2 regions of the Rhodoferax ferrireducens T118 genome follow, and region 1 is predicted to be linked to the other one. Evidence: predicted binding sites of a transcription regulator. Region 1 holds the regulator's gene; the other holds the start of a gene.
What was found. Region 1 encodes sigma-54, which starts transcription at its own class of promoters, with help from an activator protein. Its sites were predicted from a motif close to TGGCANGNAANCTGCTTT; they were not measured.
Positions count from the first base shown of each region.

Region 2: a site for sigma-54 is predicted at 2,427-2,444, ahead of yiaY (L-threonine dehydrogenase). Genes of this name have one in related genera too.

Region 1 is NC_007908.1:811,869-816,618, reverse strand. It holds gene RFER_RS03885 (THUMP domain-containing class I SAM-dependent RNA methyltransferase) at 1-563, opposite strand, end outside; gene RFER_RS03880 (RNA polymerase factor sigma-54) at 560-2,152, opposite strand; gene lptB (LPS export ABC transporter ATP-binding protein) at 2,166-2,960, opposite strand; gene lptA (lipopolysaccharide transport periplasmic protein LptA) at 2,960-3,601, opposite strand; gene RFER_RS03865 (thiol:disulfide interchange protein DsbA/DsbL) at 3,788-4,462, opposite strand; gene RFER_RS03860 (SPOR domain-containing protein) at 4,536-4,750, opposite strand, start outside.
Region 2 is NC_007908.1:3,161,766-3,166,515, forward strand. It holds gene RFER_RS14485 (branched-chain amino acid transporter permease) at 1-134, shown strand, start outside; gene RFER_RS14490 (sigma-54-dependent Fis family transcriptional regulator) at 268-2,223, opposite strand; gene yiaY (L-threonine dehydrogenase) at 2,587-3,795, shown strand; gene exaC (acetaldehyde dehydrogenase ExaC) at 4,105-4,750, shown strand, end outside.

The DNA.
Region 1 (4,750 bases):
AGCATGGCGGCGGCCAGGGTTTCTTTCAAGGGCGCGTCGCCCTTGTCTTCGCGCCAGCCGCGCTTGAACAGGGGCTCGCCCGAGGTGTCGATGTAGAGCGAGCAGCTGTCGGTGGTCAGGTGCGTGTAGATGCGCACATCGGGCCACTGGGTGTTGACGTCCGGGCGCACGCCGCCCGCCGTGACGCGGAAACGGTCACACACCGCGTCCTTGATCTTGAGCGCGGCAAAGTTGAGGCTGGTCAGCGGGCTGTGCTGCGCCGTCACTTCCACCTTGATGCTTTCGCGCGGCGTGAACCAGCGCTCCCAGGCCACCTCACTGGCGGCGCGGTACAAATCCTGTTCGTTGCGGTACTCGGTGAACGACAGCAGCACCAGCACACGCTGCGCCAGCCGGCTGTAGAGGTTGAGCAGCATCGCGTGCGCGAAGGACGTGCGCACGGCCACGCCGCCGCGCTGCTTGGTCACGCAGCCCGGCGGCAAGCCGGTGATGCGCAGCACCTCGGGGGCCAGGTAGTCTTCCACGCCAGCGGCGCAGGGCAAGAAGAGTTGCAGTTGGTTCACAAGGCTTTCCTTAAGCTCGCGGGAGCGATGCGCAGCCCCTCGCGGTATTTGGCCACGGTGCGGCGGGCGCATTCGATGCCCTGCTCTTTGAGCATCTCGGACAACTGGTGGTCACTGAGCGGCTTGGCCGGGCTCTCGGCGCTGATAAATTGTTTGATCAAGGCCCGCACCGCCGTGCTCGACGCATTGCCACCCGACTCGGTGCCCAGGCCGGAGCCAAAGAAATACTTGAGCTCGAAGGTGCCAAACGGGGTCGCCATGTATTTGGCGGTGGTCACGCGGCTGATGGTGGACTCGTGCAGACCGAGCTCTTCGGCAATCTCACGCAGCACCAGCGGGCGCATGGCGAGTTCGCCATGCATGAAAAAACTCTTTTGCCGCTCGACGATGGCCGAGCTGACGCGCAGGATGGTGTCAAAGCGCTGCTGGATGTTCTTGATGAACCAGCGTGCCTCCTGCAGGCGCTGCTGCAGGGCGGCGTAGCTGGACGCATCGTTGCCGCCGCCCTTGTGCTGTTTGATGGCATTGGCGTAGATGTCGTGCACGCGCAGGCGCGGCATCACATCGGTGTTCAGGCGCACCTGAAATTTGGCCTGCGTACCCTGGCCCACTTGAATCACCAGGACATCGGGCACCACGATGTTGCGCTCCACATTCACGAAGCGCCGCCCCGGCTTGGGCTCCAGACGGGCGATCAGCGCAATGGCTTCGCGCACGGCAGCATCCGTCGCGTCGCACAGCAGCATCAGGCGCTTGACGTCACGCCGGGCCAGCAACTCCATGGGTTGGGCACAAATACGCAGCGCCACCTGCACGGTGGCGGCGCGGGCCGGCTCTAGCCGCTCCAGCTGCTGCAAGGCGCGCAGTTGCAGACTCAGGCATTCCGCCAGATCTCGCGCACCCACACCCGCCGGCTCCAGGCTCTGCAGCAGCCCCAAGGCGACCGTGAAATGGTGGACCAGCTGCTCCACCTGGGCCTCATCGCCGCCGGCGAGCCCCTCGGCGAGCGAGGTCAGCGTGTCTTCCAGATAACCATCGTCATTAAGCGACTCGATCAAGAACTGCAAGGCGGCGCGATCCTCGGCACTCAGGCGCAAGGCCAGCGCCTGCGCGTGCAGGTGGCTTTGCAGCGACACCTGGGTGCGCGCCAGCTCGGTCACATCGGCGTCGTCATCGCCGTTGAGGTTGTTGCTGCGGGCTTTGGCGTCACCGCCCCACTCGCTGTCATCGGGCGCCAAGGAGGCGCTGCCGTCGCCCTCCCAACTCTGCGCATCGTCCGCCGAGAGCGGCGAATCATTTGAATCATTCTCGGCTGTAGCCCTCGTCTCTGTTGGATAGTCAGCTACCGAACTTGTAGCACGTTCAGCGTCGAGGTCATCACCCCGGACCGGTGTGTCAGCCTGCGCCAGACCAAATTCCTCACGCGGCGACTCGTCTGCCGTCATCTCCAGAAACGGGTTGTCATCGAGCATCTGGTCCACCTCCGCGCTGAGCTCCAGCGTGGAGAGTTGCAGCAAGCGGATCGACTGCTGCAACTGTGGCGTCAGCGCCAGATGCTGCGAAACCCGAAGGGAAAGGCCTTGTTTCATGGGGTCAACATGTTTACATCTTGAAGTGCTCGCCGAGATAGACCCGGCGCACTTCAGCATCGTTGACGATCTCGGCCGGGGTGCCCTGGGCCAGCACGCTGCCATCGCTGATGATGTAGGCGTGGTCGCAAATACCCAGCGTTTCGCGCACGTTGTGGTCGGTGATCAGCACCCCGATGCCGCGGTTCTTCAGGAAGCTGATGATGCGCTGGATCTCGATCACGGCAATCGGGTCGATCCCGGCAAACGGCTCGTCGAGCAGAATGAAACGCGGCTGCGTGGCCAGTGCGCGCGCAATCTCGACCCGGCGGCGTTCACCACCGGACAGAGCCAGCGCCGGGGTTTCCCGCAGGTGCTCCACGCGCAGGTCCTGCAGCAAGGCGGTCAGTCGTTTTTCAATTTCGTCCTTGCTCAGCGGCTGGCCGGATTCGTCATGCTGCAGCTCCAAAACCGCCCGCACATTGTCTTCTGCGTTGAGCTTGCGAAAAATGGACGCCTCTTGCGGCAGGTAGCTCAAGCCCAGCCGGGCACGCTTGTGAATCGGCATGCGCTCAACCGACTGACCATCGATCTTGATGTCACCCGCGCTGGCATGCACCAGGCCGACAATCATGTAGAAGGATGTCGTTTTGCCGGCGCCGTTGGGCCCCAGCAAACCGACCACCTCGCCCTTGCAGACCACCAGCGACACGTCTTTGACCACCTGGCGACTGCCGTAGAACTTCTGCAGGTGGCTGACTTCGAGTCGACTCTCGCACTGGGCGCCATCGCTGCGCAACTGGGCTGGGCGGACAAGATTGTCTGGCATCACTTCTTATCCCCGCCCAGCGTCGTGGTGGCGCGCAGCGCATCGGCTGGCGCTGAAGCTGCATTGGCGGGCGCCGTTGCCGCCGCTGCCGCTGCGGCGGCATTGGGTTTCGGCGTCAGCATGGCACGCACGCGGCCGCCTGTCGCGCTCGGCGCTCCTTGGGCCACACCGCCATCAACGGTGAACACGTCGGTGCTGTTGTTGTAAACAATCACGCCGCCGCTCATCTCGTCGTTCAGCGTCGCGCCCAGGTAACGGCGCAATTGCGCCTGCTTGTTGAATTTCACGGTGTCGGCACGGCTGTCGTATTCGATGCTTTCGCCCTGGCCCTCAATAAACTCATCCAGCCCTTCCCGCTTTTGACGGAAAGACGCGAGTTTGCCGGGCTCGGCCGTGACCAGGCCATACTGGTTGCCTTCGGGGTCCTGGCGCACTTCAATGCGGGCGCCCCGGATCAGAATCGAGCCTTTGGTCAACACGACACGGCCGGTAAACACGCTGGTTTTCTTGGCGTCGTCATAACGCAAGGCATCGGCTTCCACATTCATGGGCTTGTTGCGGTCGGCTTGTTCAGCTCGAACCAGGCTTGCACCCGGCGCCAGGGCCGCCAGCAAAAGCACAGTGGAAAGTGATAGTTTCATAAAGGCATGAATCTTGCATTAAATTCTCGTCTTTTCATTGTAACGATCAGAAGCCGTTCTTGCCCCACGCCGCACACTGAGAGAGGGAAAACAAAGCACGCAGGATCACACATGCCTCGTGCACAGGCACCGGGCACCCTGATCGCCTGGATCAGGGCGCCAGCCCTTTGGGTCAAAACGATTGATTTATCGGCCGCTGCGAACTTGCGCGATCAGGAACTCAACCACCTGCAGCGAACGCTCCATGCTCTTGGCCAGCGAACCATCGGTGTAGAAACGCCCGCCCACACCCAGCGCAGGCACACCCTCGACCTTGTAGGCGTTTTGCAGCTGGGTGGCTCGGCTGGTCTTGGTCGAGACTGAAAACGAGTTGAAACTCTCCAGGAACTTGGCTTTATCCACACCCTGTTTGGCGACCCAATCGACAATCGCCTCGCCCGTGGCCAGGCTTTGCTTTTCACTGTGGATGGCGGCAAACACTTTGCGGTGCAGCTGATCGAGCAAGCCCATCGCCTCCAACGCATAGAACAGGCGCTGCTGCGGTGCAAAGTCAGGCCGGAAAGCGATCGGCACCCGGCGCACCACCACATCCTTGGGCACACGCTTGCTCCAGGCATCAAAGGTTGGCTCAAAAGCGTTGCAGTGCGGGCAGCTGTACCAGAAAAATTCGACGACTTCAATTTTCCCCGCCGGGGCTTCGACCGCCGCGCGTTTGTCCAACTGCAGATAGTCTGTGCCCAATTCAGGCTTCTTGCCCTGAACCTGGGCCGGGGCGGTGGTCTGAGCCCGTGCTGTTGGCAGCACCAAGGCACTGGCAGCCAGCGCTGCGCCACAGGTAAAGGAAAAATCACGACGCTTCATCTTTAATCACTCCAAAAAAAGTAGTGGGACCGGGCAGATCGGCAATAGTTCAACGCCTCGACCGCACAGTGCGCTAGCGCGCTACCCGCACCAGCGCGGTGTCATAACCGGCAGCATCGAGTTTTTCCTTGGCCTGATCGGCCTCTTCCTTTTTACCGAACGGTCCAACGCGGACCCGAAACACCGTCCGACCCGACTGCTCACGCTCGCTCACTTTGGCTTGTACACCACCAAGAGACAACCTGGCGCGCTGGCTTTCAGCGTCTTCAGCGGTACGGAAAGCCCCAA
Region 2 (4,750 bases), 2.3 Mb from region 1:
CGGGCCCGTGGGCTGAACTGGCGGCAGTGACTGCCGTGGTGCTCTTGCAATGGTGGCGTCGGCACGCGCTCTTAAGCATTTTGGCGGGCACGGCGCTGTATGTGCTGCTGCGCAATCCGGGCCTGGCGGGGTAAATTTCTACGCTTTTGGCGACAGTCAGCTCACATGGGCGGGCCTCAAAGCCTACCGGTGCAAAGCCCGCCGCGGCAGAAATAAATCGGGCAGAAAACGTTGTGAGATTCGCGTAATTGATACTCGAATTTCATGTTATTTCAAGGCCGCCAACTTGCGATAAAGGGTCTGGCGGCTGATGCCCAGACGCCGCGCCGCCTGCGACATGTTGCCGCCACTGCCGTCCAGCGCCTGACAGATTGCAGTGCGCGAGAGTTGGCTCAGGTTCTGCGAGGGCTCGGCCGCCGTGGACAACATGGCGGCCCGCGTTTGAGGTGCAGTCGGTGCCGCCTGCACCGCCAAATCTTCCTGCAAATCATCTGACAAATGCGCCCAGTCGATACACAGCTCATGTGGCTCCAGCATGGCGCTGGCGGTGCGCAAAGCATTGGCGTATTGGCGCACGTTGCCGGGCCAGGCGTAGGCGCTCAGGCGCGCCAGCAACGCCGGGGCCACGTGAATGTTGCGCTGTGGGTTCAGGCCGGCCAGCAGCCGCTGGGTCAGCGCCGCAAAATCCGTGCGCTCACGCAGGGCCGGCAGTTGCACCGTCAATCCATTGAGGCGGTAATACAAGTCACTGCGAAAGCGCCCCAGCTCAGTGGCTTCGCGCAGTTTGCAGTGCGTGGCGCAAATCAGGCCGAAGTCCACCGCCACCGCCGAACCACCACCCAGCGGGCTGACCTCGCGTTCTTGCAACACACGCAGCAGGCGTGCCTGCATGGCCAGCGGCATGTCGCCAACCTCATCCAGAAACAGCGTGCCGCCATGGGCTTCACGCAGGCGGCCAGGGCTGCCCTCGCGCCGTGCACCGGTAAACGCGCCTGGCGCATAACCAAACAACTCGGCCTCAATCAGGTTCTCAGGCACGGCCGCGCAATTGATCGCCACAAAAGGCTTGCTGCGACGCGGGCCGCTGTCATGCACGGCGCGGGCAAAGAGCTCTTTACCAACCCCTGATTCGCCCTGGATCAACAAAGGGATCGGCTTGTCCAGCACCCGGCGCACCTTGTCGGTGACACTGCGCCAGCGCACATCGCCGGTGTCGAGTTGCGTGAGCGCATCGTCAAGTTTCGGCATGACGAGCGCTGGCAAGGCAATCTGCAGCGCGCCCTGCGCGACCTGCACCAGCACATACAGTTCAGTGCCATCACACAGGCGAACCAGCCTGGGCTGATCGGGGCTGCGCAAGGGGCGCGAGAGCAAGTCGCTCAGGCGCACGTCCATCGCATGGGTCAATTGCACCGCACCCAAGGCGCGTGTTGCGAGTTTCAAAAAAGCCAGTCCATTGCGGTTGGCCCCAACGATCCAGCCGTCGTCCGACAGCGTCACAATGCCCTCGGCCACCGTGCCAATGCCCTCCCGCTGCGGATGCAGGTGCAGGCGCGTCTGGCACCGGCTGGCGTCGAGCATCAGGCTGTTTTCAATCATGCGCGCGGCCATGTTGACCAGCCCCAGCGTGTGCGGGTGATCGCTGCGCTGGTCGCCTGAAATATCCAGAATGCCCAGCAATTCACCGCGCGCCGACACGATGGGGGCGGCAGTGCAACTCAGGAAAGCATTGCGCTCAAAAAAATGTTCGGCGCCGTGGATTTCAACGCCCTCAAGCTCGGCCAGCGCAGTGCCAATGGCGTTGGTGCCGCGATGCTGCTCCAGCCACGACGCACCGCTGGTCAAGGCCACTCGCTGGGCCTTGTTCAAGAAATCAGGATGGCCCAAAGTGCGCATCAAAGTGCCGCGCTGGTCCGCCAAAATTACCATGCCTTCGCTGCCGCGCACCTGGTCAAACAAATAATCCATCACCGGGCGTGAATGCGCCAGCAGTTCATGGTTGCGCGTCAGTATCCGGCGCAAGTCGATGGCGTTGGCATGCTCGGAGTCCGCCACGCGGTCCAGGGGAGACAGACCCGCCGCCAGACTGCGCTGCCATGAACGCGCCAGGCGGGCATCAATGCCATCGGCCGGGCAGTCGCCATGCTCAATCAAACGCATGCGGGCTTGCCGCAAAACCGCGTCATGGAGTGTGGGTTGCACGTTGTCTCCTGCACAGCGCATGGTCTGTGATTTGTCGTTAGGGGTGAACCTGATGGTATCGGGCGAAGCAACTGCAAGCGATATGAAGGGGCTTACATAGTGTCCCCGCAAGTGTCGCAAGATTTGACACCTGTTCCATAGTACAACGATTGCATGGCCCCGGCATTTCGGCGGCCAGGGACAAAGTCATTTGAAATCAAAGCGCCAACAAGTCGTTACAGGACTGGCACGCAACTTGATCGTGATAGAGGCCCGCCAGGCAAGTTCATGCGTTGTTTTTGAGAACGGAGGCACGATCATCAACGCAGATCCCGGCGACGCAAAAAACCAAAGTCGCAAGGCGGACTTCGACAACCACCAAAACCATTTTCAGGAGATTTCAACATGTCCACAACTTTTTTCATTCCCGCCGTCAACATCATGGGTGCAGGCTGTTTGCAGGAAGCCATTCTGGCCATTCGCGGCTACGGCTTTCACAAGGCGCTGATCGTCACCGACACCGTCCTCAACAAGCTCGGAGTTGCCGGGCAAATCCAGTCGCTGCTGACCGCGCAGGAGATTGAGTCCGTGGTGTTTGATGGCGCCAAGCCCAACCCGACCGTTGGCAACGTGAAGGCGGGGCTGACCCAGTTGAAGGAGCACCAGTGCGACTTCGTTATTTCTTTGGGCGGCGGCTCACCGCACGATTGCGCCAAGGGCATTGCCCTGTGCGCATCCAATGGCGGCGAAATTTCCGACTATGAAGGTGTGGACCGCTCGGCCAAGCCGCAGCTGCCACTGGTGTCTATCAACACCACGGCGGGTACAGCCGCCGAAATGACCCGTTTTTGCATCATCACCGATGAAGTGCGGCACATCAAAATGGCCATTGTGGACCGCAACGTCACACCCCTCATGTCCGTCAACGACCCCAACCTGATGTTGGCCAAGCCCAAGGGTCTCACGGCTGCCACCGGTATGGACGCCCTCACCCACGCCGTGGAAGCCTATGTCTCCACCGCAGCCACCCCCATCACGGACGCCTGCGCGCTGAAGGCGGTCGAGCTCATCTCTCGCAACCTGCGCACCGCCGTGGCGCATGGCGACAACCTGCAGGCGCGCGAGCAAATGGCCTACGCCCAGTTCCTGGCCGGCATGGCCTTCAACAACGCCTCGCTGGGCTATGTCCACGCCATGTCGCACCAGCTCGGCGGTTTTTACGACCTCCCGCACGGTGTGTGCAATGCACTGCTGCTGCCGCATGTGCAAGCGTTTAATGCAGCCACGTCGGCCGAACGTCTGCGCGATGTCGCGCGCGCCATGGGTGTGTCAGTTGATGGCATGGATGCAGCCGCTGGCGCTCAGGCCTGCCTGAGCGCGATCCGCAAACTGTCGATGGACATCGGCATTCCCGCCAGCCTGAGCGAACTGGGCGTGAAAGAAAAAGACATTCCCCTGCTGACTGAAAACGCGCTCAAGGATGCCTGCGGCCTGACCAACCCGCGCAAAGCCAGCCAGGCCGAAATAGAAGCGATCTTCCGGGGCGCCATGCATGCCCCGGTTGCTGCTGGTCAGGCCCAGCACAAGGCTACTCGCGAAAGCGCGCCGGCCTGACTCTGAAGCGGGCTCGACACCGTCACGCGTGTCGGCCCACGGACGCGACTTCTCACTTGAAATCCCTGCTGACAAAGTCTGGCGGTATGAAACGGCTTGCATAGAGCTTGATCACCGCGCTTGTCACAGAATTTGACAGGTGTCGCACATCGCCACACCAGACGCCGACCCAGCAGGCACAGGCGTAGAAAAAGATTTGTTTGAAATCAACGGTTGGCATGCCGCACCCGCGCTGGCACGCAACTTGAATACTGACTAGGCCCGCAAGGGAAATTTCATTCAATTTATTGCAAAAATTCAGGAGACACCATGATCTACGCAGCCCCCGGTCAAGCCGGCGCAAAAATCGCTTACAAGGCCCACTACGACAACTTCATTGGCGGCAAATACGTGGCCCCACTCAAGGGTGAATACTTTGACGTGATCACCCCGATCAGCGGCAAGGTCTATACCCAGGCCGCCCGCTCGGGTGCCCAGGACATTGATCTGGCGCTGGACGCTGCCCACGCTGCTGCCGATGCCTGGGGCAAAACCTCGGTCACCGACCGCTCCAACATCCTGCTCAAAATTGCCGACCGCATCGATGCCAACCTGGAGCTGCTGGCCTACGCCGAAACGGTTGACAACGGCAAGCCGATTCGCGAAACACTGGCCGCCGACATTCCGCTGTCGTCCGACCACTTCCGCTACTTTGCCGGCTGCATCCGCGCGCAGGAAGGCGCGTTGAGCGACATCAATGAATCCACCGTGGCCTACCACTACCACGAACCGCTCGGCGTGGTCGGGCAAATCATCCCCTGGAACTTTCCGATTCTGATGGCTGCCTGGAAACTGGCACCGGCCCTGGCTGCCGGCAACTGCGTGGTACTCAAACCCGCGGAATCAACCCCGGTCAGCATTTTGATTTTGATGGAAGTCATTGGCGACTTGCTGCCTCCAGGCGTGCTCAACATCG